3 regions of the Enterobacter sp. MG-EB028 genome follow, and region 1 is predicted to be linked to each of the others. Evidence: predicted binding sites of a transcription regulator. Region 1 holds the regulator's gene; each other region holds the start of a gene.

Region 1 (10,451 bases):
GAATCATTAGCCTGAGAGTAATAATCAAGGTAAATATTTGTGATCGGGATCAGTTCCTGGTTCGGAAATCCAGGCTAAACGGGGTACAATTCGGAAAGTATCGTAAATTTCCGACAAGAATCAGCATCGCGCTTATGACCCAAATCATTCCATCAGACTTCGACATTGCGGCCGAAGACAGCACCGAGTTCGTGCCCCTGCGCGGCGTGGCCAATCCCCATTTGCAGACCATGCTGCCGCGGCTGATCCGCCGCAAGGTTCAGTTCACTCCGCACTGGCAGCGGCTTGACCTGCCAGACGGTGATTTTCTGGATCTCGCCTGGAGCGAAGCGCCGGAACAGGCGCGTCATAAGCCTCGTCTGGTGGTCTTTCACGGTCTCGAGGGGAGCCTGCACAGCCCGTATGCACATGGGTTAATTGAGGCAGCAAAAGCGCGCGGCTGGCTCGGCGTGGTGATGCATTTTCGCGGCTGTAGCGGCGAGCCGAACCGGCAGAAACGCATTTATCACTCGGGTGAAACCGAAGACGGAACGTGGTTCTTACACTGGCTGCGGGACAACTTTGGCACCGTGCCAACGGCCGCCGTGGGCTATTCGCTGGGCGGAAATATGCTCGCCTGCCTGCTGGCCAAAGAGGGCGACAGCGTACCGCTGAATGCTGCAGTGATTGTTTCCGCGCCGTTTATGCTGGAGCAGTGCAGCTACCATATGGATAAAGGCTTTTCCCGCGTCTATCAGCGCTACCTGCTTAACCTGCTGAAGGCCAACGCGGCGCGTAAGCTCAAGGCCTACCCGGATACCCTGCCGGTAAGCCTGCGCCAGTTGAAAAAGGTGCGTCGTATTCGCGAGTTCGACGATCTGATCACTGCGAAAATCCACGGCTTCGCCGATGCAATTGACTATTATCGTCAGTGCAGCGCCATGCCGCTGCTCAGCAAAATCACGCAGCCGACGCTGATCATTCACGCCAAGGATGACCCGTTTATGGATCACCACTCGATCCCCGCGCAGGAATTCCTGCCCGACAACGTTCACTATCAGTTAACTGAACATGGCGGCCACGTTGGGTTTATCGGCGGCACGCTGCGCCGCCCGAAAATGTGGCTGGAGGCGCGTATTCCTGACTGGCTTACTCCTTACCTGGACGGTGCAAAATGATCATTCCCTGGCAAGATCTGGCTCCCGAAACGCTCGATAATCTGATTGAAAGCTTTGTATTACGCGAAGGCACCGATTATGGTGAACATGAGCGTTCGCTTGAGCAAAAGGTCAACGATGTTAAACGCCAGCTGAAAAGCGGCGACGTGGTGCTGGTGTGGTCAGAACTGCATGAGACGGTCAATATCATGCCCCGCAACGCGTTTCACGGCTGATCTTCCAACCTTTTCAGTCAGGGAGTTGCTATGTCTGCCAGACATCCCATTATTGCCGTTACGGGGTCGAGTGGTGCGGGAACCACCACCACCAGCCTCGCTTTTCGCAAGATTTTCGCCCAGCTGAATCTCCGTTCGGCGGAGGTCGAAGGCGACAGCTTTCACCGCTATACGCGCCCGGAGATGGACATGGCGATCCGCAAGGCGCGCGATCTGGGTAAACACATCAGCTACTTCGGCCCGGAAGCCAATGATTTCGGTCTGCTGGAGCAAACCTTCCGCGAATACGGGCAGAGCGGTACCGGGCAGTCCCGCAAGTATCTTCACACCTACGATGAAGCCGTACCCTGGAACCAGGTACCGGGCACCTTTACCCCCTGGCAACCGCTGCCGGAACCCACCGATGTATTATTTTATGAAGGATTGCACGGCGGCGTGGTTACGCCTCAGCACGACGTGGCGCGCCACGTGGATCTTCTGGTCGGGGTGGTCCCTATCGTTAACCTGGAGTGGATCCAGAAGCTAACGCGTGACATGAGCGAGCGCGGCCATTCGCGCGAGGCGGTGATGGACTCCGTGGTGCGCTCCATGGAAGACTACATCAATTACCTCACGCCACAGTTCTCCCGCACCCACATTAACTTCCAGCGCGTGCCGACGGTGGACACCTCCAATCCGTTCGCGGCGAAAAGCATCCCGTCGCTGGACGAGAGCTTTGTGGTGATCCACTTCCGCAATCTTGAAGGCATTGATTACCCCTGGCTGCTGGCGATGCTGCAGGGCTCGTTTATTTCGCACATGAATACGTTAGTGGTGCCGGGTGGAAAAATGGGGCTGGCAATGGAGCTCATCATGACGCCGCTGGTTCAGCGGTTGATGGAAGGGAAGCAGATCGCGTAAAGATGTTCCCTCTCCCCGTGGGAGAGGGTTAGGGTGAGGGCATCAACACGCACGATGCCCCGTGAATCACACCTCAATCACTTCATACGAATGCGTAATTTTTACCGCTTTCTCCAGCATTAGCGCCACAGAGCAGTACTTCTCCGCAGACAGGTCCACCGCGCGTGAAACCGCCGCGTCTTTCAGCGCTTTCCCGGTGACAACAAAGTGCAGATTTATGTGGGTGAACAGGCGTGGCGCCTCTTCGCGACGTTCTGAGGTGAGTTTAACCTCGCAATCCGTTACGTCATGACGACCTTTTTGCAGAATCGACACCACGTCAATCGCACTGCATCCACCTGCCGCCATCAGCACCATTTCCATTGGGCTCGGCGCTTTATCGCCGGAGTTACCATCCATCAAAATCTGGTGTCCTGACGCGGACTCCCCCAGGAACGTTAAACCTTCAACCCACTTCACGCGCGCTTGCATATTCATTAACTCCAACGTTGCATTTTTGGTGACAGATTACGCGTGCGTTACATTTCTCGCAATGGAAGGCGACCTGCATCATGCTGAAGCGAGACACCAGGAGACACGCGGCGAAAGCTATGCTAAAACACTCAGGATGCTACAGTAATACATTGACGTTACACATGTATGCAGAGGACATCAAACTTTACTGGCTGCGAAACGTTACGACAGCCGACTTCCCAGGGTATGGGTAAGAATTCGATTGCAACCCCAGAGTCCGGATGCATCTGATGACTCTGGTGACAGCTTATAACAGAGGATAACAGCGCATGGTGCTTGGCAAACCGCAAACAGACCCGACTCTCGAATGGTTCTTGTCTCATTGCCACATTCATAAGTACCCATCGAAGAGCACGCTGATTCACCAGGGTGAAAAAGCGGAAACGTTGTATTACATCGTCAAAGGCTCGGTGGCAGTGCTGATCAAAGATGAGGAAGGGAAAGAGATGATCCTTTCTTATCTGAACCAGGGCGATTTTATCGGTGAACTGGGCCTGTTTGAAGAAGGCCAGGAACGTAGCGCCTGGGTTCGTGCAAAGACAGCATGTGAAGTGGCTGAAATTTCTTACAAGAAATTCCGTCAGCTGATTCAGGTAAACCCTGACATCCTGATGCGTCTTTCTTCCCAGATGGCGCGCCGTCTGCAGGTGACGTCAGAGAAAGTGGGTAACCTCGCCTTCCTGGACGTGACCGGCCGTATCGCGCAAACCCTGCTGAACCTGGCGAAACAGCCAGACGCGATGACCCACCCGGACGGCATGCAAATTAAAATTACCCGTCAGGAAATTGGTCAGATCGTTGGTTGCTCCCGTGAAACAGTGGGCCGTATTCTGAAAATGCTGGAAGATCAAAACCTGATCTCCGCCCACGGTAAAACCATCGTGGTTTACGGAACCCGTTAATCCTGCTTAAACGGCGTGCCATCGCGAGGTGTCACGCCGTTTTTGTCTCTTTTCCCCATGTGGCGCAGGCTGATCTATCACCCGGAAGTTAACTACGCACTGCGACAAACGCTGGTGTTGTGTCTTCCTGTGGCCGTGGGCCTGCTCCTGGGTCATCTTCAGCAGGGCCTGCTGTTTTCCCTCGTGCCCGCCTGCTGCAACATCGCCGGTCTGGACACGCCGCATAAGCGCTTTTTCAAACGCCTGATTATCGGGGGCTGCCTGTTTGCAGGCTGTAGCCTCGCGGTGCAGCTGTTACTGGCTCGCGATATTCCCCTGCCACTGATCCTGACCGTGCTGGCGATGACCCTCGGCGTCACGGCGGAAATCAGCTCGCTGCACGCTCGCCTGCTTCCAGCGTCACTCATTGCGGCCATCTTTACCCTGAGCCTCGCCGGGAATATGCCCGTGTGGGAGCCGCTGCTGATCTACGCCCTCGGCACGCTGTGGTACGGGCTGTTTAACTGGTTCTGGTTCTGGCTATGGCGAGAGCAGCCGCTGCGAGAATCTCTGAGCCTGCTCTACGTGCAGCTTGCGGATTACTGCGAAGCCAAATACACCCTGCTCACCCAGCATACCGATCCGGAAAAATCCTTACCGCCGCTGCTGACGCGCCAGCAAAAAGTGGTGGATTTGATAAGCCAGTGCTATCAGCAGCTGCATATGCTCGCCGCAAACAAGAACCACGAGTACAAACGGCTGCTGCGTACCTTCCAGGTGGGGCTGGACCTTCAGGAGCATATCTCCGTTAGCCTTCATCACCCGCAGGAGGTGCAAAAGCTGGTTGAGCGCAGCCATGCCGAAGCGGTGATTCGCTGGAACGCGCAGACCGTCTCCGCGCGCCTGCGGGTGCTGGCTGACGATATACTTTATCACCGCTACCCCACGCGCTTTAACATGGACAAACAGCTCGGCGCGCTGGAGAAAATTGCCCGTCAGCACCCGGAAAATCCGGTCGGCCAGTTTGCCGCCTGGCACTTCAGCCGCATCGCCCGCGTGCTGCGCACCCAGCGACCGCTTTATCCCCGCGACCTGATGGCGGATAAACAAAAACGTCTGCCGCTGCTGCCGGCGCTCAAAAGCTATCTTTCTCTTAAATCGTCCGCCCTGCGCAACGCCGCACGAATTAGCGTCATGCTCAGTATCGCCAGCCTGATGGGCATGGCGCTGCACCTGCCGAAACCCTACTGGATCTTAATGACCGTGCTGTTTGTCACCCAGAACGGCTATGGCGCCACGCGGGTGCGCATTCTGCACCGGGCGGGCGGCACGATGGCGGGGCTGATTATTGCAGGCGTGACGCTGCACTTTCACGTGCCCGAGGGCTATACCCTGGCGGGCATGCTGGCTATCACCCTGGTGAGCTATCTAATCATTCGCAAAAACTACGGCTGGGCGATGGTGGGCTTTACGGTAACGGCGGTATATACCCTGCAGCTGCTTACGCTTAACGGCGAACAGTTCATCGTTGCCCGCCTGATCGACACGCTGATTGGCTGTCTGATCGCCTTTGGCGGTATGGTCTGGCTGTGGCCACAGTGGCAGAGCGGGCTGCTAAGACAGAACGCCCACGACGCGCTGGAGGCCGATCAGCAGGCCATTCGTCTGATCCTGAGCGACGATCCGCAGCCTTCCCCGCTTGCCTACGAACGTATGAAGGTCAACCAGGCGCATAACGCCCTCTTTAACTCGCTGAATCAGGCGATGCAGGAGCCGGGCTTTAATTCTCATTATCTGGCGGACATGAAGCTGTGGGTGACGCACAGCCAGTTTATCGTCGAGCATATCAACGCCATGACGACGCTGGCGCGCGAGCACACGATGCTGACGCCGGATCTGGCGCAGCGCTATTTGCAGTCGTGTGAAATTGCGTTGCAGAGGTGTCAGCAGCGTCTGGAGTATGACGCGCCGGGCGAATCGGGCGACTCAAACATTCTGGAAGCGCCGGAGACGTTAACCCACGGGCCGATGAGCACGCTGGAGCAGCATTTGCAGCGTGTGCTGGGACATCTGAACACCATGCACACCATTTCGTCGGTGGCATGGCGTCAGCGCCCGCATCACGGGATTTGGTTAACGCGCCGGTTAAAGCGAACCGAGTATTAGCCTTTAACGAGCTTCGCGACCGCCGCGGCAAAGCGGGTTAACCCGTCTTCTATATCTTTTTCTTCCACCACCAGCGACGGCGCAAAGCGCATCACGTCCGGCCCCGCGTTGAGCACCATGACGCCTTCATGCGCGGCAGCGTGAAGGAAATCGCGCGCGCGGCCTTTGTACTGCGGCTTCAGCTCGGCGCCAATCAACAGCCCCATTCCGCGGATCTCGCTGAACACGTCGTACTGTTCATCAATCTTTTTCAGGTGTTTCACAAACAGCTCGCGTTTCGCGCTAACGCCGTTCAGCACTTCCGGCGTGTTGATGATGTCGAACGCGGCTCCCGCCACGGCGCTCGCCAGCGGGTTACCGCCGTAGGTGGAGCCGTGAGATCCGACGTGGAACGCGGAGGCGATCTCCTGCGTCGTCAGTACCGCACTCACCGGGAAACCACCGCCGAGCGCTTTGGCGCTGGTCAGAATATCCGGCGTCACGCCGTAGTGCATGTAAGCAAACAGGTCTCCGGTACGCCCCATCCCGCACTGTACCTCATCAAACACCAGCAGCGCCTGATGTTCGTCGCACAGCGCGCGCAGCCCTTTCAGGAACTCCGGGGTCGCCGCCGTCACGCCGCCTTCACCCTGAATCGGCTCCACCACTACCGCGCAGGTGTGGTCGTCCATCACCGCTTTCACCGCGTGCAGATCGTTAAACGGCACGTGGACGATGTCTGCCGGTTTTGGGCCAAAGCCGTCGGAATACTTCGGCTGGCCGCCAACGGAGACGGTAAAGAAAGAGCGTCCGTGGAAGGCGTTATGGAAGGCGATGATTTTGGTTTTGTAAGGACTGTGACGCGTTGTCGCGTAGTAGCGCGCCAGCTTGAAGGCGGTTTCGTTGGCCTCGGTGCCGGAGTTCATAAACAGCACGCGCTCGGCAAAGGTGGCATCAATGATCTTACGGCCCAGGCGCAGCGCCGGTTCGTTGGTGAACACGTTACTGGTGTGCCACAGGGTTTCGCCCTGGGTTTTCAGCGCCTCCACCAGCGCAGGATGGCAGTGACCCAGCGCCGTAACCGCAATACCGCCCGCGAAATCCACATACTCTTTGCCCTGCTGATCCCAGACGCGGCTGCCCTTCCCCTTCACCGGGATAAACTCAGCCGGTGCATAAATCGGCAGAATCACTTCATCGAATGTCGCGCGGGTAATTGCTGGTTGTTCAGTTGCCATGTCATGCCCATCCATTTTATGTCACATTGATTGTGAAAATATAATCACAAAATATGCATAAAAAATCACAGCAAGGCAACAGATATTCAGCGATTAAGGAAATTTGCCAGCAGCGCGTGCCCCTGCTCGCTGAGGATACTTTCCGGGTGGAACTGCACGCCTTCGAGATCCCACTCGTGGTGGCGAATCCCCATGATCTCCTGGGTATCGCTCCAGGCGGTCACGTCAAAGCAGTCGGGTAGCGTCGGCGGGTCAATCACCAGCGAATGGTAGCGCGTCACGGTTAACGGGTTATTAAGCCCTGTGAATACGCCCGTGCCGGTGTGGGTAACCGGCGAGGTTTTGCCGTGCATCACTTTTGCGGCACGCACGATGGTAGCCCCAAATACCTGGGCAATCGCCTGATGGCCGAGACAGACGCCCAGGATCGGCAGCCTGCCGGCATAGTGGTGAATAACGTCCAGAGAAATGCCCGATTCCGATGGCGTACACGGCCCCGGCGAAATGACGATTTTCTGCGGAGCCAGCGACTCGATATCGGCCAGGCTGAGCTCGTCGTTGCGGCGGACAACCACCTCTGCACCCAGTTCGCAAAAATACTGGTAAAGGTTCCAGGTGAAGGAATCGTAGTTATCAATCAGCAGAATCATGGCGGCTCCCGAAAAAAATGCCGCCCTATTCTACTCAGATTCCCGCGCTTCGCTCACTACTTTGGCAAAGATAACGCTCAGTGCGCTCAAATCGCCCATGGCGCCGCTTCGGTTCGCCGCTACCCACTGCTCGGGATCGATATCCCGCCAGCTCAGCGCGTAACCTGCATGGATAGCCAGCTGCTCAAAGAAGACGCGCTGCGCAATGCCATTACCGCGGATAAAGGGATGCAGCATGTTGATTTCACAGTAGTAGTGACTCACTTTGTCAACAAACGCCGCTTTTTCCAGACCCACAAGATACTTTTCGCTTTCCAGCGCCGCCATCAGCTCATTACCCATCTTCTCGATGTACTCAAAATGGCAAAAGGGAATGTCACCCTTAAAAATATCGTCGATACGGAATTCGCCTGCCTGCCTCATCTCTCTGTGATACAGATGACGGTGGATAAGGCACAGATGCGGTAACCCGGGCGCTGAAGGCCCAAGCTCCAGCGTCTCAATGCCGGGCTCCGCAGGACCATTACCTTTTTCAAGGAGACAACTGGCCTGAAAATTGACGTTACGCTGCTGCTCCCAGAGACGGGATTTTTGCTTGTCGGTGAGTTTTTTCACTTAACGCCTCCCTGAATAGTCCGTTTGCCACAAGTATAAGCAGCAAAACGCGCTTTCGCAGGGAGGGGACACAGCACGGGCGAGGATCGCCCGTGTCGAAGAGGCTTATGGCAGAACTTTCGCGGAGAGGATCACGACAGGTTTGGACGGCACATTCTGGTACGGGCCAACGTCATGAGTCGGTACCTGCGAAATCTTGTCCGCCACGTCCATCCCCTTCACGATTTTACCGAAGACCGCATAGCCGAAGTCACGCTGGCCGTGGTCGAGGAAGGCGTTATCCGCCACGTTCAGGAAGAACTGGCTGGTAGCGCTGTCTTTATCCGCCGTGCGCGCCATGGAGATAGTGCCGCGCTTGTTCAGCAGGCCATTGTCCGCTTCGTTTTTAATAGGCGGGTTCGGCTGTTTCTGCTGCATCTGCTCGTTGAAGCCGCCGCCCTGAATCATGAAGCCAGGGATCACGCGGTGGAAGGTGGTGTTGTTGTAGAAACCACTGTTCACGTAGTCGAGGAAGTTTTTCACAGAAACCGGAGCTTTCTGGCTATTCAGTTCCAGCTCAATGTTCCCGGCAGAGGTGGTCAGCAGAACGTGAGGGTCCCCTTTTGCTGCCAGCGCAGCAGGGGAAACGGCAGAAAGAGCAAACACAGCTGCGACAGCCGCCAGTGTTGATTTGAGCATGAGAATTCCTTAACAAAGCGCAGTATAAAAAGCGAATGGCTTGATTCTAAAGAGCAGTATGAACGTAGACCAGCCTTTTACCTAATTTTACGAAATTGAAACAATTATTACTGCGCAAACGATTGGTTAGACCGTCACTTAATGTGATTTAGATCACATTAAAACCTGCAATGACATAATCATTACCCTTAAAAGATAGGAATGGATCACTTTAGCGACTAAAATCTGCCCGCTCTCAGCGCCCCTTCGGCGCTTTTCTTTTTCTGAACAGGCCAGACATGACTAACAGCAATCGCATCAAGCTCACATGGATCAGCTTTTTCTCCTACGCCCTTACCGGCGCGTTGGTGATCGTCACCGGGATGGTGATGGGAAATATCGCAGACTACTTCCAGCTGCCCGTTTCCAGCATGAGTAATACCTTCACCTTCCTCAACGCGGGGATCCTGATCTCTATCTTCCTGAATGCCTGGTTGATGGAAATTGTCCCGCTGAAAACACAGCTGCGCTTTGGCTTTGTGCTGATGGTCGCCGCCGTGGCGGGCCTGATGCTGAGCCACAGCATTGCACTGTTCTCCGCCGCCATGTTCGTGCTTGGTCTGGTTAGCGGGATCACCATGTCGATCGGTACGTTCCTGATTACCCATATGTATGAAGGCCGTCAGCGCGGCGCGCGCCTGCTGTTTACCGACTCCTTCTTCAGCATGGCCGGAATGATTTTCCCGATGGTCGCCGCCGTTCTGCTGGCGCGCAGCATTGAGTGGTACTGGGTATACGCCTGCATCGGCCTCGTCTACGTGGCGATCTTTATCCTGACCTTCGGCTGTGAGTTCCCGGTGCTGGGCAAGAAAGCGCAAACTACTGCAGAGCCCGTCGCGAAAGAGAAATGGGGCATCGGCGTGCTGTTCCTCTCCATCGCCGCCCTGTGCTACATCCTGGGCCAGCTGGGCTTTATCTCCTGGGTACCGGAATACGCCAAAGGCCTGGGCATGAGCCTGAACGACGCGGGTAAACTGGTGAGCGATTTCTGGATGTCTTACATGTTCGGCATGTGGGCGTTTAGCTTCATCCTGCGCTTCTTCGACCTGCAGCACATTCTGACCGTGCTCGCAGGCCTGGCGACCGTGCTGATGTACCTGTTCATCAACGGTTCACCGGAGCATATGCCGTGGTTCATTCTGACCCTGGGCTTCTTCTCCAGCGCGATTTACACCTCGATCATCACCCTGGGCTCCCTGCAGACCAAAGTGGCCTCGCCGAAGCTGGTCAACTTCGTGCTGACCTGCGGCACCATCGGCACCATGCTCACCTTCGTGGTGACGGGCCCGATCGTTGCCCACAGCGGCCCGCTGGCGGCGCTGCATACCGCTAACGGTCTGTATGCCGTGGTGTTCATCATGTGCTTCGTTCTGGGCTTTGTGACCCGCCACCGCCAGCACAACGCGACAGCGGCGTCTCA
Region 2 (10,451 bases), 420 kb from region 1:
TCGATACCCGAGGTCAAAATCACCAGCGTCATGCCGACCGCCATAATAGCGTTCACCGACGTCTGCTGCAGAATGTTGAACAGGTTATTCACGGTGAAGAAATTCGGGCTCATGGTCGACACAATCGCGATCAGCACCAGCAGGGCAATCAGCGATTTTTGTTCCATCAGCCATGCCTTTGTGAAATAGCGGCGACCAGAAACAGCCTGGGTAGTCATCTTCTTACTCCTGATTCACGCGATTAAGCTTGCCCACAGCGGCAGCCATCAGAACTTCCTGGGTGGCCTGCTCGCGAGTGAATTCACCGCCGAGATGCCCTTCATGCATGACGATAATGCGATCGCTCATGCCTAATACCTCTGGCATCTCGGAAGAGACCAGAATGATGCTCAGACCGTCGGCCTTAAACTGGTTAATCAGCTGATAGATCTCTTTCTTCGCGCCCACGTCCACGCCGCGGGTTGGCTCGTCGAGGATCAATACTTTCGGGCGCGTCATCAGCCCGCGGGCAATAGCCACTTTCTGCTGATTCCCGCCGGACAACAGGCCAATCGCCTGCTCCATCGACGGGGTTTTGACGTTGAAGAGACGGATAAAATCGCTGACCGCCTGCTGCTCGTCTTTATGCTTCAGGCTCCCACCGCTATGGCTGAAATAGCGCAGCGCGGTAAGCGACATGTTCTCTTTTACCGACATACCCAGCACTAAGCCGTCGCGCTTACGGTCTTCGGATATATAGACGATGCCGTTCGCCAGGCCGTCCTGCGGCGAGCGGGTCACCACTTCATGACCGTCGAGGGTGACATAACCGCTGGTGCGCGGCAGTGCGCCGTAGAGCACTTTCATCAGCTCGGTACGGCCTGCGCCCATCAGGCCCGCCACGCCCAGGATCTCCCCCTGACGCAGGGTAAAGGTCACGTCGTTCACACCCGGACCGCAGAGGTTGTCCACCTTCAGGCGGATCTCACCTGGCGCTTTGTCCAGACGCGGATACTGATCTTCAAGCTTGCGTCCCACCATCATTTCGATGAGCATATCTTCGGTCAGCGTCGCCACTTCGCGCTCGGCAATAAACTGCCCGTCGCGGAAGACGGTGACGTCGTCGCAGATTTCGAAGATCTCTTTCATGCGGTGAGAAATATAGACAATCCCACGTCCCTGCGACTTCAGCTCGCGGATAACGCGGAACAGGGATTCGGTTTCGGTATCGGTCAGGGCGTCGGTCGGTTCATCCATAATGATGACCTTCGACTCAAAGCTCAGCACCTTCGCGATTTCCACCATCTGCTGATCGCCGATGGAGAGATCGCCCACCAGGCGGTCGCTTTTAAAGCGCAGGTTCAGCTTCGCCAGGAGTTTATCCGCTTCGGCGTACATGGTTTTCCAGTCGATTTTGCCGAACCTGTTCACAAACTCGCGGCCGAGGAAGATATTCTCTGCAATAGTGAGCTGCGGGATAAGGTTCAGCTCCTGGTGAATAATGCCGATGCCCGCTTCCTGTGAAGATTTCGGGCCGTTAAAGGTGGTCTCTTTGCCCAGCCATAGCAACGAACCGGCATCGCGCTGGTAGATCCCGGTCAGCACTTTCATCATGGTGGATTTGCCGGCGCCGTTTTCCCCCACCAGCGCCATCACGCGCCCGGGGTAGACGTTCAGCGCCGCGCCGGAGAGGGCTTTTACGCCCGGGAACGACTTATCGATCCCTTTAAGTTGCAGTAATGCGTCCATGATGGCCTCAGAAGGTGACGCCAGCACAGAGAATGATATTCGCATACGGGGAACACTCCCCGCTGCGAATCACCGCCTGACTGTCTGCGGTTTGTTGTTTGAACTGCTCGTGCGTTGTGTAACGAATTTCTATGGTGTTTCCCTGGTGTTGTTGCAGTTGCTCAATGTGGCTGAGCAACGTTTCGTGGAGTTGCGGATTATGTTGTTTGATTTCCGCCGCGAGAATGACCGCCTCAACCTGCATCTCCGTCGTCACGACTTCCAGTACCTGCATAAACGAGGGAACACCCTGCGTTAACGCCATATCAATACGGGTTGTGCTGCGCGGAACCGGTAAGCCTGCATCGCAAACCACCAGCGTATCGGTATGCCCAAGGCGGGAAATAACCGATGAGATTTCTGAGTTGAGAACCGTGCCTTTCTTCATTTTCTTGCTCCACTAGCGAAACGTTTCGCTAAAAAGAGTGTAGACGCAAGAGTGTTCAGAAAACCACCATGACGTAACGGAATTGTGATCAACGTCGAAACGTTTCGCTAAGTGAAATGTAGTGGAGGTAAATGCAAAACGGTAACCCCAGGGTTACCGTTTTTTATGTTTGCCCCCTCTCCCTCAAGGGAGAGGGGGTCGTCCATGCAAACATTATTTTGTGGGAATCCCTCAGCCCTGTGGGAGAGGGTCGGGCTGAGGGCATCAGGCCGCACAAAGACTTAAATCTCGACCTGCGTTCCCAGCTCAATCACGCGGTTAGGCGGGATCTCAAACTGGTCAGGCGCGCGCAGGGCGTTACGCTGCAGGATCAGGTACAGCTTGCCGCGCAGGCGCAGATACCACGGGCGCTTGCCGATGATCAGCGACTCGTGCGACATAAAGAACGACGTCTCCATCATCCGGCAGCTCAGACCTTCCAGGCCGCAGCGGTGGAACACCTCTTCCACGTTAGGCGTTTCGCGCCAGCCGTAGCTTGCCACCACGCGCCAGAAGGTCGGGGACAGCTGCTCAATCTGAACGCGACGCACGTTGTGAACGTACGGCGCATCTTCTGTACGTAGCGTCAGCAGGATCACGCGCTCGTGCAGAACCTTGTTGTGCTTGAGGTTATGCATTAGCGCGAACGGGATTACATTCAGGGCACGAGACATATAAACCGCGGTGCCCGGCACGCGAACCGGCGGTGATTTCTCCAGCGATGCGATCATCGCCTCAAGAGAATTGCCGTGCTCGTGCATGCGACGCAGCAGACGGAAGCGCTCGCTCTTCCACGTGGTCATGACAATGAACATCACCAGGCCCAGCGTCAGCGGCAGCCAGCCGCCGGAAACAATCTTGTCGAGGTTGGCAGAGAACAGCGGCACGTCGATACACAGGAAGCCCACCAGAATCATTGCTACAAGGAATTTATTCCAGTGCCAGTTTCGGTACGCCACCGTGGTGGAGAGAAGCGACGTCAGCACCATAGTACCTGTGACCGCAATACCGTAGGCCGCGGCCAGGTTACTGGAGTGCTCGAAGCTGACAATCACAATCACAACAGCAAAATAGAGCAGCCAGTTAACGAACGGGATGTAGATCTGGCCCGACTCCATTTCTGAAGTATGGATGATGCGCATTGGCGAGAGATAGCCCAGACGAACGGCCTGACGGGTCAAAGAGAACACCCCGGAAATCACCGCCTGAGAGGCAATAACGGTCGCCAGCGTGGCCAGAATGAGCATCGGCACCAGCGCCCAGTCAGGCGCCAGCAGGAAGAACGGGTTCTTAATCGCTTCCGGGTTCTTAAGCAGCAGCGCGCCCTGACCGAAGTAGTTCAGCACCAGCGAAGGGAGCACCACAATAAACCATGCCACGCGGATCGGCAGTTTTCCGAAGTGCCCCATGTCAGCATACAGCGCTTCCACACCGGTGATGGAGAGCACGACCGCCCCCAGCGCCACGAAGGAAACCACTTTGTATTCCAGGAAGAAATGCACCGCCCAGTAAGGGTTTAGCGCATGCAGCACGTCCGGATTCGCGATAATGCTGCGTAAGCCGAGCGCCGCCAGGATCACGAACCAGGCCAGCATAATCGGCGCAAACAGTTTGCCCACCAGCCCGGTACCGTGTTTCTGGATCATGAACAGCAGCGTCAGGACAATTATGGCCAGCGGAACCACCCATGAATCGAGCTGTGGCGCGATAATTTCCAGCCCCTCTATCGCCGAGAGCACTGAGATAGCCGGTGTTATCACCACTTCCCCATAGAAGAAGCTACCGCCAATCAGGCCGATAATCACCAGCACGGACGTCATTCTGGCCGAGGTATTGCGACCGGCAAGAGACATCAGGGTCAGGATCCCGCCTTCGCCCGCGTTATCTGCACGCATAACGAAGGAGAGATATTTAACGGAAACGACCAGGATCAGCAGCCAGAAGATGAGGGACAGGAAGCCAAACACGGCATCGCGCTCAACACCAAAGCCAAACTGGCCGGACAAACATTCACGAAGCGTATAAAGCGGGCTGGTGCCAATATCACCGTAGACAACCCCGATCGCCGCAAGCGTAATTGCGGGTAATGATTGCTTATTATCAGTGCTCATAGACTAGTCTTTTCGTTTAAATAACAAATGTGTTCCTGTCCCTTGGTCCACAAAAAGCGCACAGTATGCACGATTCATTGCAAAATCGTACCCCTAAATGCAACCGCATTAATGTAGCGCAAAGAAAATTGCGCCGCACTTCAGCCTATTACCAGCCCTGACTGAAACGTCTATACTCGCTTCAATTGGCCGCCACAACGGCGAAAGGATGCAAAACTATTATGGCTCACTCACATTTATTAGCAGAAAGAATTTCCCGCCTCAGCAGCGCGCTGGAGAAAGGCCTTTACGAGCGTAGCCACGCCATTCGCCTTTGCCTGCTGGCGGCGCTGAGCGGTGAAAGCGTGTTTCTGCTGGGTCCGCCGGGCATTGCTAAAAGTTTGATTGCACGCCGCCTGAAGTTCGCTTTTCAGAACGCCCGTGCATTTGAATATTTGATGACGCGCTTCTCCACCCCCGAAGAAGTTTTCGGCCCGCTTTCTATTCAGGCACTGAAGGACGAGGGGCGCTATGAGCGTCTGACGGCGGGCTATCTTCCGGAAGCGGAAATCGTCTTTCTCGATGAGATCTGGAAAGCCGGCCCGGCCATTCTGAACACCCTGCTGACGGCAATTAACGAACGTCGTTTCCGCAACGGGGCCAGTGAAGAGAAAATCCCCATGCGCCTGCTGGTGGCCGCGTCAAACGAACTTCCCGAAGCAGACAGCAGCCTGGAAGCGCTGTATGACCGTATGCTGATCCGCCTGTGGCTGGATAAAGTACAGGATAAATCAAACTTCCGCTCCATGCTGGTGAGCCAGCAGGATGAGAACGAAAACCCGGTGGCTGCTTCACTGCAGGTGACGGACGAGGAGTACCATCAGTGGCAGGAAGAGATCGGCAAAATAAAACTGCCCGATGCCGTTTTTGAGCTGATCTTCATGCTGCGCCAGCAGCTTGATTTACTGCCTTCCGCCCCGTATGTCTCTGACCGTCGCTGGAAAAAAGCGATCCGTCTCCTCCAGGCCAGCGCGCTGTTCAGTGGTCGCGACGCGGTCGCCCCTATCGATCTGATCCTGCTAAAAGACTGCCTCTGGCACGACGCAGAAGGCATGAACCTGATGCAGCAGCAGCTGGACGTTTTGATGACCGGACACGCCTGGGGGCAGCAGGCGATGCTCAACCAACTGGGGGCGATTGCCCAACGGCGCTTACAGCTCAAGCAGCAGCAAAGCGATAAAACCGCGCTTAAAGTGAATCGCCTGGGGGGCATGTTCGCCCGCAAACCGCATTACGAGCTACCCGCCGATCTGACCGGCACGACGCTGACATTGCTGCTCCAGCAGCCGCTCAAGCTGCATGATATGCAGGTGGTGCACATTACGATTGAGCGCGAGCCGCTGGCGCAGTGGCTGGATAAGGGCGGAGAGATCCGCGGTAAGCTCAACGGCATCGGTTTCGCGCAGCCGCTGAATATGGAAGTGGACAGCAGTCAGCACCTGGTGATCCGCGACGTGAGCCTTCAGGGATCGCGTCTTGCGCTTCCCGGCACCGCCTCTGACAGCGTGCCGGAAGAGATCAAACAGCAGCTGGAAGCGCTGGATACCGAATGGCACCAGCAGCACACCCGCTTCAGCGAGCAGCAAAAATGCCTCTTTATTCATAGCGACTGGTTAGGCCGCATTGAAGCCAGCCTGCAGGACGTCAGCGCGCAGATCAAACAGGCACGGCAATGCTAACGCTGGACACGCTCAACGTCATGCTGGCGGTCAGCGAGGAAGGGTTAATTGAGGAGGTGGTGATAACACTTCTGGCGTCCCCACAGCTGGCGGCGTTTTTTGAAAAATTCCCGAAGCTCAAAAAAGCAATGACGGACGATCTCCCACGCTGGCGCGATAACCTGCGTCAGCGGTTTAAGGAGACGGAAGTCCCGCCAGAACTGACGGAGGAAGTCGCAGCCTATCAGCAGTGCCAGCGGCTATCGACGCCGCAGTTTATCGTCCAGATCCCGCAAGCCCTGGCGCTGCTCGATAAAGTCCATTCTCCGTTTGCCAGCCAGGCCAGAACGCTGGTCACGGAAAATGCCACCATTACCCCGGCGCTGCACACGCTATTTTTACAGCGCTGGCGCCTGAGCCTGGTCGTCCAGGCCACCTCGCTGAACCAACAGCTGCTGGATGAAGAGCGCGAGCAGCTGCTCAGTGAAGTCCAGGAACGTATGACCCTGAGCGGTCAGCTCGAAGAGGTGCTGGTAGAAAATGAAAACGCCGCCGGTCGCCTCTGGGATATGAGCGCCGGGCAGCTGCGGCGCGGGGATTATCAGCTGATCGTGAAGTACGGCGACTTTTTAACCCAGCAGCCGGAGCTGATGAAACTCGCGGAACAGTTGGGTCGGTCCAGGGAGGCAAAGTCTGTCCCAAAGAAGGATGCCCCGATGGAAACCTTCCGCACCCTGGTACGCGAACCGGCCACCGTGCCGGAACAGGTCGACGGACTTCAGCAAAGCGACGACATCCTGCGCCTGCTGCCCACGGAGCTAAGCACGCTGGGAATGACCGAACTGGAGTATGAGTTTTACCGTCGGCTGGTGGAAAAACAGCTTCTCACCTATCGACTGCACGGCGAAGCCTGGCGCGAGAAGCTAAGCCAGCGCCCTGTCGTTCATCAGGATTTTGATGAACAGCCGCGCGGGCCGTTTATTGTTTGCGTGGATACGTCCGGCTCAATGGGCGGTTTTAACGAGCAGTGTGCGAAGGCGTTCTGTCTGGCGCTGATGCGCGTTGCGCTCGCCGATCGCCGTCGCTGCTTTATTATGCTCTTCTCCAGTGAAGTCGTGGGCTATGAGCTGACGAACCAGCAGGGCATCGAGCAGGCCATCCGCTTTTTAAGCCAGCGTTTTCGCGGCGGCACCGATCTGGCCAGTTGTTTTCGAAGCATTGTGGAGCGTATGCAGGGCGGCGACTGGTACGACGCTGACGCAGTAGTGATTTCAGATTTTATTGCCCAGCGGCTGCCGGATGATGTGGTAAATAAAGTGAAGGAGCTGCAGCGGGTGCATCAGCACCGTTTTCATGCGGTGGCGATGTCCGCCCATGGAAAGCCCGGCATCATGCGCATCTTCGATCATATCTGGCGCTTTGATACCGGGTTGCGGAGCCGCCTGCTCAGACGCTGGCGACGTTAATTAAAGAAGAGAACCGACGCTTTCACGAACCTGCTGCGGCCAGACTCCACACTGCACCTGACCGATATGGGACAGCTGCAGCAGCAGCATGGTCAGACGGGACTGGCCGATACCGCCGCCAATCGTCTGAGGCATTTCGCCGCGCAGCAGCGCCTGGTGCCACTCGAGTTTGAGACGATCTTCATCACCGGTCACCGCCAGCTGGCGCTTCAGCGCGTCAGCATCCACGCGGATCCCCATAGAAGAGAGCTCAAACGCATCTTCCAGAACCGGGTTCCAGACCAGAATATCGCCGTTCAGACCGGCATATTCGCTTTCGGCCACGGTGCTCCAGTCATCATAATCCGGCGCACGAACGTCGTGACGCTTGCCATCAGACAGTTTACCGCCGATGCCAATCAGAAATACCGCGCCCAGCTCTTTGGCGATCGCCCGCTCGCGGCCTTTGGCATCCAGATCCGGAAAACGGCTCAGCAGTTCCTGGCTGTGGACAAAGTGGATCGTTTCCGGCAGGAACGGTGCCAGACCAAACTCTTTGCTCACGGCCGCTTCGGTCGCTTTGATCCCGGCGTAGATCGCCTCAACGGTCGATTTCAGCGTGCCGACGTGGCGTTCACCATCTCCCATTACGCGCTCCCAGTCCCACTGGTCAACGTAGACAGAGTGAATCGGGGAGAGACGGTCTTCATCGGGGCGAAGAGCTTTCATGTGCGTGTAAAGCCCTTCGCCCGCGCTGAAGTCGTGTTGTCCCAGGGTTTGACGCTTCCACTTCGCCAGTGAATGAACCACTTCGAACTGTGCGTCAGGCAATGTTTTCACTTTCACCTGTACCGCTTTTTCGCATCCAGACAGGTTATCCTGCGTCCCGTCACCCACGCGGCTCAGAATTGGCGCCTGAACTTCAATAAGACCAAGCTTCTCTTCCAGCTGGCGGGAAAAATGGGATTTTACGAAACTGATCTGGCGTTGTTTTGCGATGTAAGCGGTTTTCATTATTTATACTCCTGCGTCCTGTTGGTAATGATTAAGCAACAGAACCGGTACTTAATTCAATAACTCATCAACAAAAAGCCGCCTTCACTTTTGATTCGTTAAAATATGACGCTAGAATAGAGGTATTCATTAATCTTCATAAGAAAAAGCTATGGAAAATTATCAGATCGACAATCTGGACCGCGGCATTCTGGAGGCCTTAATGGCCAATGCCCGTACAGCCTACGCCGAACTGGCAAAACAGTTTGGCGTCAGCCCGGGAACCATTCACGTTCGCGTAGAGAAAATGAAGCAGGCAGGGATCATTACCGGCGCGCGCATTGACGTCAGCCCGAAGCAGCTGGGTTACGACGTCTGCTGCTTCATCGGCATTATTCTTAAAAGCGCAAAAGACTACCCCTCCGCGCTGGCGAAGCTTAACGCGCTCGATGAAGTCACCGAGGCGTACTACACCACCGGGCACTACAGCATCTTTATAAAGGTGATGTGCCGATCCATCGATGCTCTCCAGCAGGTACTTATCAACAAGATCCAAACAATCGATGAAATTCAGTCCACCGAGACACTGATCTCCCTGCAAAACCCGATCATGCGTACCATCCGCCCGTGATCGGGCAAATTCATTCCCACATTTTCCACAGGTAGATCCCAGCTCGTTCACAGCGTACAATGATCCCCTCTTTATCTGAGCGAGCGATCAATGGCGGACATTACCCTTATCAGCGGCAGCACCCTTGGCGGTGCGGAATATGTAGCGGAACACCTGGCTGAGAAGCTGGAAGATGCGGGCTTTTCCACGGAAACCCTGCATGGGCCGCTGCTTGAAGATCTCCCGAATGACGGGGTCTGGCTGCTGATCACCTCCACGCACGGCGCGGGCGATCTGCCGGATAACCTGCAACCTTTATATGACGAACTGCTTGAACAGCAGCCCGACCTGTCAAACGTCCGTTTTGGCGCGGTGGGGATCGGCAGTCGTGAATATGACACCTTCTGCGGGGCAATAGAGAAAGTCGAAGCCGCTGTTACCTCTTGTGGGGCAAAACAGCTGGGTGAAACGCTCAAGATCAACATCCTCGATCATGACATTCCGGAGGATCCGGCCGAGATCTGGCTCGCGGAATGGAAAAATTTACTCAAAAACGATTAAAGATCGCGCGAACAGATGTGGATAACTCTGGTTAAAAGCTCGTATTAACCCGTAGTTATCCAAATAACAACCGTGGCTTAGTTTTTAGCCTGTGTATAAACTCGCGATCTGATCCCAGCTTATACGGTCCAGGATCACCGATCATTCACAGCAAACGATCCTTCCTAACTGCATGATCTTATTTGCGGGATCGGACTTATCCACATGGGTCCGCGATCCTAATAAGAGATCACAATAGAACAGATCTCTAAATAAAAAGATCTTCTTTTTAATAGCCCAGGATCCCAATGCTTTCTCGAAAGACTAAAGTTGAGTAGAATCCACGGCCCGGGCTTCAATCCATTTTCATACCGCTTTACGCGAGGCAGACCACCATGTTTTATCAGGATCCTTTTGACGTCATCATCATTGGCGGGGGTCACGCAGGCACTGAGGCCGCAATGGCCGCAGCGCGTATGGGTCAGCAGACCCTGCTTTTGACACACAATATCGACACGCTGGGACAGATGTCCTGTAATCCGGCGATTGGCGGCATTGGGAAAGGACACCTGGTAAAAGAAGTGGATGCACTTGGCGGCCTGATGGCGAAAGCGATCGATCGGGCTGGCATCCAGTTTAGGATACTAAACGCAAGTAAAGGCCCCGCTGTTCGTGCCACCCGTGCACAGGCAGACCGCGTGCTTTACCGTCAGGCCGTACGCACCGCACTGGAGAACCAGCCGAACCTGATGATCTTCCAGCAGGCGGTAGAAGATCTTATCGTTGAAAACGATCGCGTTGTGGGCGCCGTGACCCAGATGGGCCTCAAGTTCCGTGCTAAAGCCGTAGTGCTGACAGTCG
Region 3 (10,451 bases), 1.2 Mb from region 1:
GCTGGATCCAGGGGCAACGCACTGCTTCATGCCGACGCTGGTGCGTCGTCATTCCGTCGCGGCCCGGCAAATTGTGGTTCCGATCACTAACTGATTACATCAGGTGATGTAACCGTTTTCAATCTGTGAGTAAATTCACAGTATCTTAACAAGGCGCTGACTATGATGTCAGCGTTTTAGGGGCTGAAACGCTATGTAACGGTGATTATTCACTTTCACTATAGCCAATGTGCCGCAAACAACGAATAAAACGCATTTCTGGAGCGTTACCGACCACGGAAGATAGAAATTTTATAAGTGAACGTCGGCTGTCAGTAACGTTTTATTAACACCTGCCTGCCGATCGTTATTCACAAGAACTACCCTGCATAAAAAAAACCGGAGATACCATGAATAAGAAGGTGTTGACCCTGTCTGCTGTAATGGCAAGCATGCTTTTTGGTGCAGCAGCGCACGCTGCGGATACCCGTATTGGTGTGACCATCTATAAATACGACGACAACTTCATGTCTGTTGTGCGTAAAGCGATTGAGAAAGATGCGAAAGCAGCGCCAGACGTACAGCTGCTGATGAATGACTCCCAGAACGACCAGTCCAAACAGAACGATCAGATCGACGTTCTGCTGGCAAAAGGCGTTAAGGCTCTGGCGATCAACCTGGTTGACCCGGCGGCAGCAGGCACGGTTATCGAGAAAGCGCGCGGCCAGAATGTGCCAATCGTCTTCTTTAACAAAGAACCTTCCCGTAAGGCGCTGGACAGCTATGACAAAGCGTATTACGTCGGTACTGACTCCAAAGAGTCCGGCATTATTCAGGGCGATCTGATCGCGAAACACTGGGCGGCGAACCCGAACTGGGACCTGAACAAAGACGGTCAGATTCAGTTCGTGCTGCTGAAAGGTGAGCCTGGCCACCCGGATGCTGAAGCCCGTACCACTTACGTTATCAAAGAGCTGAACGACAAGGGCCTGAAAACCCAGCAGCTGGCGTTAGATACCGCGATGTGGGATACCGCTCAGGCGAAAGATAAGATGGACGCGTGGCTGTCCGGCCCGAACGCTAACAAAATCGAAGTCGTCATTGCCAACAACGATGCGATGGCAATGGGTGCAATTGAAGCGCTCAAAGCCCACAATAAATCTTCCATCCCGGTATTTGGCGTGGATGCTCTGCCAGAAGCGCTGGCGCTGGTTAAATCTGGCGCGATGGCCGGTACCGTTCTGAACGATGCCAACAACCAGGCGAAAGCGACCTTCGATCTGGCGAAAAACCTCGCCGATGGTAAAGGCGCGGCGGATGGCACCAGCTGGAAAATTGACAACAAAATCGTTCGCGTGCCTTACGTGGGCGTAGACCAGTCCAACCTGGCTGAGTTTATCGGTAAATAAGCAATCTACATTGTCTTCACTGGGCGCAACCTGTTGCGCCCTTTTATAACGCGATATGCGAGGCCAACAAGGTATAATTATGGTCAGCACAACTACTCAGTCAACCGGTGAATACTTGTTGGAAATGAACGGTATTAACAAGTCATTTCCCGGTGTTAAGGCACTCGATAATGTTAATTTAAAAGTCCGGCCTCACTCTATTCATGCATTAATGGGGGAGAACGGTGCGGGTAAATCAACATTATTAAAATGTCTTTTTGGGATCTATCAAAAAGATTCTGGCAGCATTCTTTTTCAGGGGAAAGAGATCGATTTCCATTCAGCAAAAGAAGCACTGGAAAACGGTATCTCAATGGTTCACCAGGAATTAAACCTGGTACTGCAACGCTCGGTGATGGATAACATGTGGTTGGGTCGTTACCCAACCAAAGGTGTCTTTGTCGATCAGGACAAAATGTATCGCGACACCAAAGCAATTTTTGATGAGCTGGATATTGATATCGATCCGCGCGCCCGCGTGGGGACATTATCCGTCTCTCAAATGCAGATGATCGAAATTGCCAAAGCGTTCTCCTATGACGCGAAAATCGTCATCATGGACGAACCCACCTCGTCTTTAACGGAAAAAGAGGTTAACCACCTTTTTACCATTATTCGTAAGCTGAAAGATCGCGGCTGCGGCATTGTGTACATCTCGCATAAAATGGAAGAGATCTTCCAGCTGTGCGATGAAATTACCATCCTGCGCGACGGCCAGTGGATTGCAACGCAGCCGCTGGAAGGGCTGGACATGGACAAGATCATCGCTATGATGGTCGGCCGCTCTCTGAACCAGCGCTTCCCGGACAAAGAGAACAGGCCGGGCGAAGTGATCCTGGAAGTGCGCAATCTGACCTCGCTGCGTCAGCCGTCCATTCGTGATGTTTCTTTCGACCTGCACAAAGGGGAAATTCTGGGCATTGCCGGCCTGGTGGGGGCAAAGCGTACCGACATTGTGGAAACCCTGTTTGGCATCCGCGAGAAAGCCGAAGGCACCATCACGCTGCACGGAAAGAAAATTAACAACCACAATGCCAACGAAGCCATTAATAACGGTTTTGCGCTGGTGACGGAAGAGCGTCGTTCGACCGGTATTTATGCTTATCTGGATATTAACTTTAACTCGTTAATCTCTAATATCCGTAATTACAAAAACAAAGTCGGGCTGCTGGATAACTCCCGCATGAAGAGCGATACCCAATGGGTAATTGACTCCATGCGCGTGAAAACACCGGGCCACCGTACCCAAATTGGTTCGCTTTCTGGCGGTAACCAGCAGAAAGTCATTATCGGCCGTTGGCTATTAACCCAGCCTGAAATTCTGATGCTGGATGAACCGACCCGCGGTATTGACGTCGGCGCGAAGTTTGAAATTTATCAGCTGATTGCCGAGCTGGCGAAAAAGAATAAAGGGATCATTATTATTTCTTCCGAAATGCCGGAACTGTTAGGGATCACGGACCGTATTCTGGTTATGAGCAATGGTCTCGTTGCCGGTATTGTTGACACCAAAACGACAACGCAAAACGAAATTTTGCGTCTTGCGTCTTTGCACCTTTAAGATCAGGGGCTCCTCATGAGTGCGTTAAATAAAAAAAGTTTTCTCACTTACCTGAAAGAAGGCGGTATTTACGTTGTTCTTTTAGTTCTGCTCGCCATTATTATTTTCCAGGACCCTACGTTCTTAAGCCTGCTGAACCTGAGTAACATTCTGACCCAGTCCTCCGTGCGTATCATCATCGCGCTGGGCGTGGCGGGCCTTATCGTCACCCAGGGGACGGACCTGTCTGCCGGTCGTCAGGTCGGCCTGGCGGCGGTTATTGCGGCAACCCTGCTGCAGTCGATGGAAAACGCCAACAAGGTGTTCCCGGAAATGGCGACCATGCCGATTTTCGTGGTGATTCTGATCGTCTGCGCCATCGGGGCGGTGATTGGCCTGATCAACGGTATCATCATCGCTTACCTGAACGTGACACCATTTATCACCACCCTGGGTACGATGATCATCGTTTACGGCATCAACTCCCTCTACTACGACTTTGTGGGTGCGTCACCGATTTCGGGCTTTGACAGCGGCTTCTCGACCTTTACGCAAGGGTTTATCGCGCTGGGCAGCTTCCGCCTGTCGTATATCACCTTCTATGCGCTGATTGCGGTGGCGTTCGTCTGGATCCTGTGGAACAAAACGCGTTTTGGTAAAAACATCTTCGCAATCGGCGGTAACCCGGAAGCGGCGAAAGTCTCCGGCGTAAACGTTGCCCTGAACCTGCTGATGATTTACGCGCTGTCCGGTGTGTTCTACGCCTTCGGTGGAATGCTGGAAGCGGGCCGCATCGGCTCCGCAACCAACAACCTTGGCTTCATGTACGAGCTGGATGCAATTGCTGCCTGCGTCGTCGGCGGCGTCTCCTTCAGCGGCGGCGTGGGTACCGTGCTTGGCGTGGTGACCGGTGTGATCATTTTCACCGTCATCAACTATGGCCTGACCTACATCGGCGTGAACCCGTACTGGCAGTACATCATCAAGGGCGCCATCATTATCTTCGCTGTGGCGCTGGATTCACTGAAGTACGCACGCAAGAAGTAATCGCTCCTCGCGTTACGCGGCCCGCTCACCGAGCGGGCTTTTTTATGCCCTACGCCAGATGTGACTCTTCGCGGGTCACAACGCTCTCAAACCAGTCGAGCTCTGAAAGCTTACAGGCCACCCACTGTTCGCAAAAGGCGTCACCCAGGCTGTCGGTAAGGTACTGACAGCGGGAAAATGTCTCGATTGCTTCCTGCTGAAACAGCGGCAGGGTGGGTTCATCATGCTGCGGTTCAGGCAAATCGTCCTCGTCGATATTTTCCAGCCCGTACAGCATGCCGGTCAGGATCGTGGCGGCGACCAGATAGGGATTGGCGTCCGCCCCGGCCAGCCGGTACTCAATGCGGCGGTTGCTGTCCTCCGAACAGGGAATACGCAATGCGGCGGAGCGGGTGTTATAGCCCCAGGAGTTAAAGACGGGTTCCGTCAGGTTTTTACGCAGGCGACGAAACGCGTTAACTCCAGGCGCAAGGATGGCGATAGAGGCGGGCATCAGCGCCAGCTGCCCGGCGATGCACAAACGCATCATGCTGTTAAGCGCGTTCACCGGAGAAGCAAAAACGTTTTCGCCGCGACTGTTATTCAGGCTGAAATGGAAGTGTAAACCGCTGCCGGCCAGCTGGCTGAAAGGCTTAGCCATAAAGTTGGCCTGCAGGCCGTGCTTTTCGGCTACGTAACGGGTCATTCGGCGCAGGGCAAGCACGTTATCGCAGACCTCAATGACGCGATGGCTGTGCTTCAGGTTTAATTCGTACTGACCGGATTCGGCTTCCGCCACGATCCCGGACAGCGGGATGCGCTGAAGGTGTGCCAGCTGTTCCAGCTCGTCAAACAGTGCCGCATGGGTTGTTGAGGTATCCATATGAAAACACCCCTGATTTTGCGGATCCCGATCGCGTTGACCCGTCAGATAGAATTCGATTTCCGGAGCAATCACCGGATAGAGCCCGTGCTGGTGGAAGCGGGACAGGACGTTCTGCAGGATGACTCGTGGCTCCAGCGGGCAGGGTTTATCGTCGCTGTCTTGCATCGTCAGCAGGATCTGCGCGTTGTGCTGCGGATCCTGCGGGCAGGGGCGCAGGGAACCGGCGACGGGGAGGCAGAGTCGGTCCGGTTCATCATGAAGCGGGGCGGCGATTTTTCCTTTCTGATCCATAGAGTAGACGGAGAGGGGAAAGTAACAGCCTTTTTCCAGCGCCAGCATGCTCTCTACCGGGAGCCGCTTGCCGCGCATAATGCCGTTGATATCGTTCAGGTAAACGTCAATATGTTTCGTCTGCGGGTAACGTTCGAGATAATCCGCGACTTCGACCGAAACGTTGTGCTGCAGCGCGTCAATTTTTTCATCAAGCCAAAGGCCGGAATTGAGTGCGCCAGGAAGCGATAAACCGGGAAAGTTAAAATAGGGACGGAGACTTTTCAGGAAAAACGCATTCATTATCGAGTTCATAGTCATTCTTCAATGAAGCCGTAGCGGCAGTGAACTCAGCATAAAGGGGGCGGCGTAAAGGGGGGATAAAAAGCGTCAGGCCCGGCGTAAAGAAAGTATAAAGGCGAGGCTATTTTTTCTCTTTTTTCTGCATATCAAGCAGTTGCTCCGGGGTGACGGCCGGGTAACCCTGCGCGTCTTCCGGTACTTCATGCATCGCCGGGATCGGCACCAGCGGGCCGAGGAAGCGCGGTTCGCGTTTGAAAATGTAGAGGTCTGCCAGAGCGCCAAAACGCGCGCCGAACTCGCGGACGCGCACGCTCAGCATATCTTTTGGCGACGGCACGGCGTAACACTGCGCCTGAATGCCCATATGCAGCGCGATAAACAGCGCGCGCTCGCAGTGGAAGCGCTGAGTGATGATGATGAAGTCGTTGGTGTCGAAGACTTTGCGCGTACGCACGATGGAGTCCAGGGTGCGGAATCCGGCGTAGTCGAGCACGATATCTGCAGGATCGACGCCAGCGGCAATCAAATCCTTCCGCATCGTCACCGGCTCATTATAGCTTTGCAGGGCGTTATCGCCGCTTAGCAGCAGGTAGTTCACCTTGCCGCTATTGTAGGCGTTCAGCGCGCCCTGAATGCGGTAGCGGTAGTACTGGTTGATCACCCCGGTGCGGTAATACTTGGCGGTGCCGAGCACCACGCCAACCTGACGATAGGGCAGGTCCTGCAGATCGTCAAAGATGTAGGGGGCGGTTTTCCAGCTCATCCAGCGGTCGAGACCCAGCACGATAAACAGCAGTATGCCGACCAGGACAGACAGGCTGTAAAAAACGCGCTTTAACATGGAGATGGCTCGTTCGTGGATGAAATTTAACTCAGGCTACTTTACCCGCCTGGTTAGCGCAAGAAACAGCGACTCAACTGAGGGGTTTTTCAGCAACGTGGCGGACATTTCTGTCCGCCGGAAGGTTTATGCCAGCAGGACGCGGTCGATCGTCGTGCAGCCTAACGCCTTGAGCGTCGCGGCGGTGGCATCCCACTGGATCAGTGGCGCATCGGCTTTTTCGGCCAGAATGGCGCGCTGAATGTCCGGATAATCGTAGCCGTTCAGGCTCAGCAGGTTGAGCGCGCCCTGTAGTGGCGGCAGCGTTGGGTTAAACGCGGCGTTTTCCGCATAGCTGCCGGTGAAGATACGGCCGTCGCGGCACTGCAGCGCCACGCCGCTCGGGGATTTGCTGTAAGGCGTGTGGCTTTTGTTCGCCGCGCGAATGGCCGCCTGGTTCAGGTCATCGCCGGACAGGGCGAAACCGTGATCCTGCTCGTCCATCAGCAACGTTTTGATCTCCAGATCTTTCGGGCCAAAGGCGTCAGGCAGGTAATCGCCCAGCGTGTGCGGTGCGCGTCCCGGCAGGTTGATGCGCAGCTGCAGCCCGCTGTTCAGCTCGTTCATAAACTGACGGCAGTGGCCGCAGGGGGTGTAGTTAACGGTAATGGCGCTCAGGGCTTTCTCACCGCGCAGCCAGGCGTGGCTGATGGCGCTCTGCTCGGCGTGAACGGTCTGCTGCATGGTCGCGCCCAGGAACTCCATATTGCCGCCGAAGTACCAGGTACCGCTGATGCCGCGCGCAATGGCCCCGACGTTAAAGTGGGAGAGATCGGCCCGCGCGCAGGCGGCAGCCAGGGGAAGCAGTGCGAAAGCCAGCGCGTCTTCGTCCAGTCCCGTTGCCTGTTTCAGCACCGTGACCTGCTCCGCGGTCAGCAGGGCGGGGAAGTGTGCATCTGCCAGAACGGGAGCAAGGGCTGACTGCAAATTCTCTGCAAGCTGGGCGAAGGCAGCTTGAAAACGTGGGTGCATGGCGTTTGCCTCATAAAGGTTAATGGATCGGTAGTTTACGGAGCCGTTAGGGCTTTATATGTGATCCACTTCTCATTATGTATGCAACTTATGAAATCAAAATGAAATTTGCGCGACGCATCGCAAATTTTAGCCCATCACCGCCAGAATCAGCGGGAAAATGAACGGGGCCAGCAGGGAGGTGATAATTCCGCAGATCACCAAAGCCAGCGAGCTAAACGCCCCTTCCTGATAATCCAGCTCCGCGCAGCGGGCAGTGCCCAGGGCGTGGGAGGCGGTCCCCATCGACAGTCCCCGTGCCGCTTTAGTATGAATACGCATCCCGTTCAGCAGGGTGTGACCAAACACCGCACCGAGAATACCGACGAAAATGACGCACATCGCGCTGATGGCCGGGATCCCGCCGAGGCTGCCACCGACAGCCATCGCGATAGGTGTGGTCACCGATTTTGGCAGAATAGAGGCGGCAATCTGCGGCGAGGCCCCCATCAACAGCGCTACCGACGTGCCGGTGATCATCGCCACCAGGCTGCCCACAAAACAGATGGTAATGATGGATTTCCAGCGGGCGCGGATCTGGTGGAGCTGCTCATATAAAGGAAAGGCGAGCGCCACAACGGCAGGCTGCAGCAGGTCGTTTAAAATTTTGCTGCCGGCAAAGTAGCGTTCATAAGGAATGTCGGTGAGCAGCAGGAACGGAATAATGACCACCATCGCCACCAGCAGCGGGTTCAGCAACGGCATTTTGAAACGTGCGGCAAGCTTGCGCGCGGCGAAGAACACCGCCAGGGTTAGCGGCAGCGACCACCAGATATTAGCCATCATTTTTTTGTTTTCTCCCCGATCACGTTGCGTTCGCCATGCACCAGATGCGAACTCCAGCTCACCACCAGGAAAACCACCAGCGTACTGACCGCGCATGAGACCACAATCGGGCCGAACTGGGCTTTGAGCAAATCAAAATACTGCATAACCCCGACGCCGATTGGCACGAAAAGCAGCGCCATATAGCGAATGAGGACGAAGCAGCCGGGGTTGACCCATTTTGCGGGCAGGATTTGCAGCGCCAGCAAAACAAAGAGGATTAGCATGCCGATAATGCTGCCGGGAATGGTGATGGGCAGCAGCGACGCGATGAAAATCCCGGCATACAGGCAGGCGTAAATCAGGACGAATGCGCGCAGATATTGCCAGATAATGTTCAATGATTTGCTCATGGTGATAGTCCTTGCTGAAACGCATTCATCATACAATTAAACCTAAAAATGTGCCACGGATCACATCATGAAATTTGAGCATACCAGACATTCCGGAATGGAACGTCCGGTATCACCGCACAGGGGCAGGCTACAGTTTAGAGGAAAGGGAGTGCGGTGGCGAAGTGACGAGCCAGAGAATGCATCAGCGCAGGGCGGTCAGTTTATCGAGAAAAGAAAACAGCACCTGATTCATTTCGCGATAATCATGCGAGCGTAGTTTTTCCGCCGTTTCGACAAAACGAAATTCATCCGCACGGCGGAGATCGTTCTGCGAATGTTCAATCAGCAACTCAACGACCTCCGCCGTCAGTTCCATATGGCACTGAAAACCGTAAACCCGTTCGCCATATTGCACGATCTGACGGGGACAGCCCTCGCTGTAAGCGAGCACCTTAGCCTGTGGCGTCAACCCTGGCATGTCGTTATGCCAGTGACCGACGCTCAGCTCGTGGCCAAAATTCTCAAACAGCGGGTTCGCCTTGCCTGCATCTGTGAGCCTGACGGGAAATTTACCGATCTCTTTTTCCGGGCTTTGGCAAAACCCTGCGCCCAGCGCTTCACCGATAAGCTGCGAGCCCAGACAAACGCCAATCACCGTTTTACCCGCCCCTATTGCGCGGCCGATGAGTCGCATTTCCGCCTGCGCATCAAACCAGGGGCACTCCTCAAGCGTGGTGGCGGGTGACTGCGGGCCTCCCATGATGATAAGCAAGTCCGTGCTCTCCAGGTCTTCGGGTAACGGATCGCCCTGATAAACTCTGGAGTAGCTCAGGCTACAGCCGCGATTTTTCCCCCAGATTTCATAGGCGCCTGGCGCTTCGAAATGTTCATGAATGATAAAATGAATGTGCATTGCGTCTCTCTCCGGTTACGTGTACAAGCAGCATCATAAGAGGAAGGGAGGAATGTGAAATGCCAACCGTTATCGATAAAACGCCAATTCACGACGATGCCATCGGATGGTCCAGAGGGGCAATTAGTTATACGCGTGGCGAAGTGGATCCCCCTCACCGGCATTCACAGGGGCAACTTTTGTTTGCCATCAAAGGGGTGATGCTGGTCGAAACTGGCAATAAGCGTTGGGTCATACCGCCTCAGCGCGCGTTGTGGATCCCTCCCTTTCAGGAACACACCTACAGCGTGTTATCCACCACGGAGCTCCGCGCAGTCTGGTTTAGCCCCGCGCTGATATCGCAATGCGAGCCTTTTACACGGAAAGAAGAGGTTCACGTGATTATGGCGACAGCGTTGTTCAAAGAGCTGATTGCCGGGCTGTTCAGTGCGCAATACCGGCCAGCCAGTCAGCGCAGCATGGCCGTTTTGCTGCTCGACATCCTCAGCGAGGCGCAGCAGATTTCGGCCGAATTACCGATGCCCGTTGATGGGCGGTTACATCGCGTTGCCTGTGACATCATTGCCAACAATCTCTGGGATGTTTCTATGGAAAGTCTGGCGGAACAGGCCGCGATGTCTGAACGCACATTTTCACGCGCGTTTATCAAAGATACAGGCTTTAGCTTCCGGGCCTGGCGACAGCGCGCAAGGATTTGTGCCTCGCTGGACCTGCTCGCCAACGGATACCCGGTTAAGCAGGTGGCCTGGATGCTGGGGTTTTCAGGGCAGGCGGCATTTGCGGCGGCGTTTCGCGCCGTTGTCGGGGCAACGCCGGCTGACTTTCTACCTGAACAGAAGCGCTTCCCAGCGATATAGAGAGCGGCTACTATAGCGCGTCTTTTTTCACAGGTACTGCTATGCGTGTTTTACTGGCTCCAATGGAAGGCGTGCTCGACTCCCTCGTGCGCGAGCTTCTGACCGAGGTGAACGATTACGATCTCTGCGTGACGGAGTTTCTGCGCGTGGTCGATATGCTGTTGCCGGTAAAATCCTT

The links. Region 1 encodes CRP, which controls carbon source genes, mostly activating them, when cyclic AMP is high. Its sites were predicted from a motif close to ATGTGANNNNNNTCACAT; they were not measured.
Region 2: a site for CRP is predicted at 2,238-2,255, ahead of rbsD (D-ribose pyranase). Genes of this name have one in related genera too.
Region 3: a site for CRP is predicted at 7,363-7,380, ahead of cdd (cytidine deaminase). Genes of this name have one in related genera too.

Annotation. Positions count from the first base shown of each region.
Region 1 is NZ_CP195079.1:4,417,857-4,428,307, forward strand. Features, by position in the region: gene ACR42C_RS21070 (hydrolase) at 135-1,157, shown strand; gene ACR42C_RS21075 (YheU family protein) at 1,154-1,372, shown strand; gene ACR42C_RS21080 (phosphoribulokinase) at 1,403-2,272, shown strand; gene ACR42C_RS21085 (OsmC family protein) at 2,339-2,743, opposite strand; gene crp (cAMP-activated global transcriptional regulator CRP) at 3,055-3,687, shown strand; gene ACR42C_RS21095 (YccS/YhfK family putative transporter) at 3,745-5,832, shown strand; gene argD (bifunctional acetylornithine/succinyldiaminopimelate transaminase) at 5,829-7,049, opposite strand; gene pabA (aminodeoxychorismate synthase component 2) at 7,136-7,699, opposite strand; gene ACR42C_RS21110 (putative adenosine monophosphate-protein transferase Fic) at 7,730-8,314, opposite strand; gene ppiA (peptidylprolyl isomerase A) at 8,420-8,992, opposite strand; gene tsgA (MFS transporter TsgA) at 9,271-10,451, shown strand, end outside.
Region 2 is NZ_CP195079.1:4,836,159-4,846,609, forward strand. Features, by position in the region: gene rbsC (ribose ABC transporter permease) at 1-218, opposite strand, end outside; gene rbsA (ribose ABC transporter ATP-binding protein RbsA) at 223-1,728, opposite strand; gene rbsD (D-ribose pyranase) at 1,736-2,155, opposite strand; gene kup (low affinity potassium transporter Kup) at 2,437-4,305, opposite strand; gene ravA (ATPase RavA) at 4,527-6,023, shown strand; gene viaA (ATPase RavA stimulator ViaA) at 6,017-7,468, shown strand; gene asnA (aspartate--ammonia ligase) at 7,469-8,461, opposite strand; gene asnC (transcriptional regulator AsnC) at 8,613-9,071, shown strand; gene mioC (FMN-binding protein MioC) at 9,162-9,611, shown strand; gene mnmG (tRNA uridine-5-carboxymethylaminomethyl(34) synthesis enzyme MnmG) at 9,986-10,451, shown strand, end outside.
Region 3 is NZ_CP195079.1:3,232,180-3,242,630, reverse strand. Features, by position in the region: gene galS (HTH-type transcriptional regulator GalS) at 1-94, shown strand, start outside; gene mglB (galactose/glucose ABC transporter substrate-binding protein MglB) at 390-1,388, shown strand; gene mglA (galactose/methyl galactoside ABC transporter ATP-binding protein MglA) at 1,468-2,988, shown strand; gene mglC (galactose/methyl galactoside ABC transporter permease MglC) at 3,004-4,014, shown strand; gene ACR42C_RS15360 (glutamine synthetase family protein) at 4,064-5,452, opposite strand; gene sanA (outer membrane permeability protein SanA) at 5,574-6,293, opposite strand; gene cdd (cytidine deaminase) at 6,420-7,304, opposite strand; gene ACR42C_RS15345 (CidB/LrgB family autolysis modulator) at 7,434-8,129, opposite strand; gene ACR42C_RS15340 (CidA/LrgA family protein) at 8,126-8,521, opposite strand; gene ACR42C_RS15335 (type 1 glutamine amidotransferase) at 8,706-9,416, opposite strand; gene ACR42C_RS15330 (AraC family transcriptional regulator) at 9,476-10,273, shown strand; gene dusC (tRNA dihydrouridine(16) synthase DusC) at 10,315-10,451, shown strand, end outside.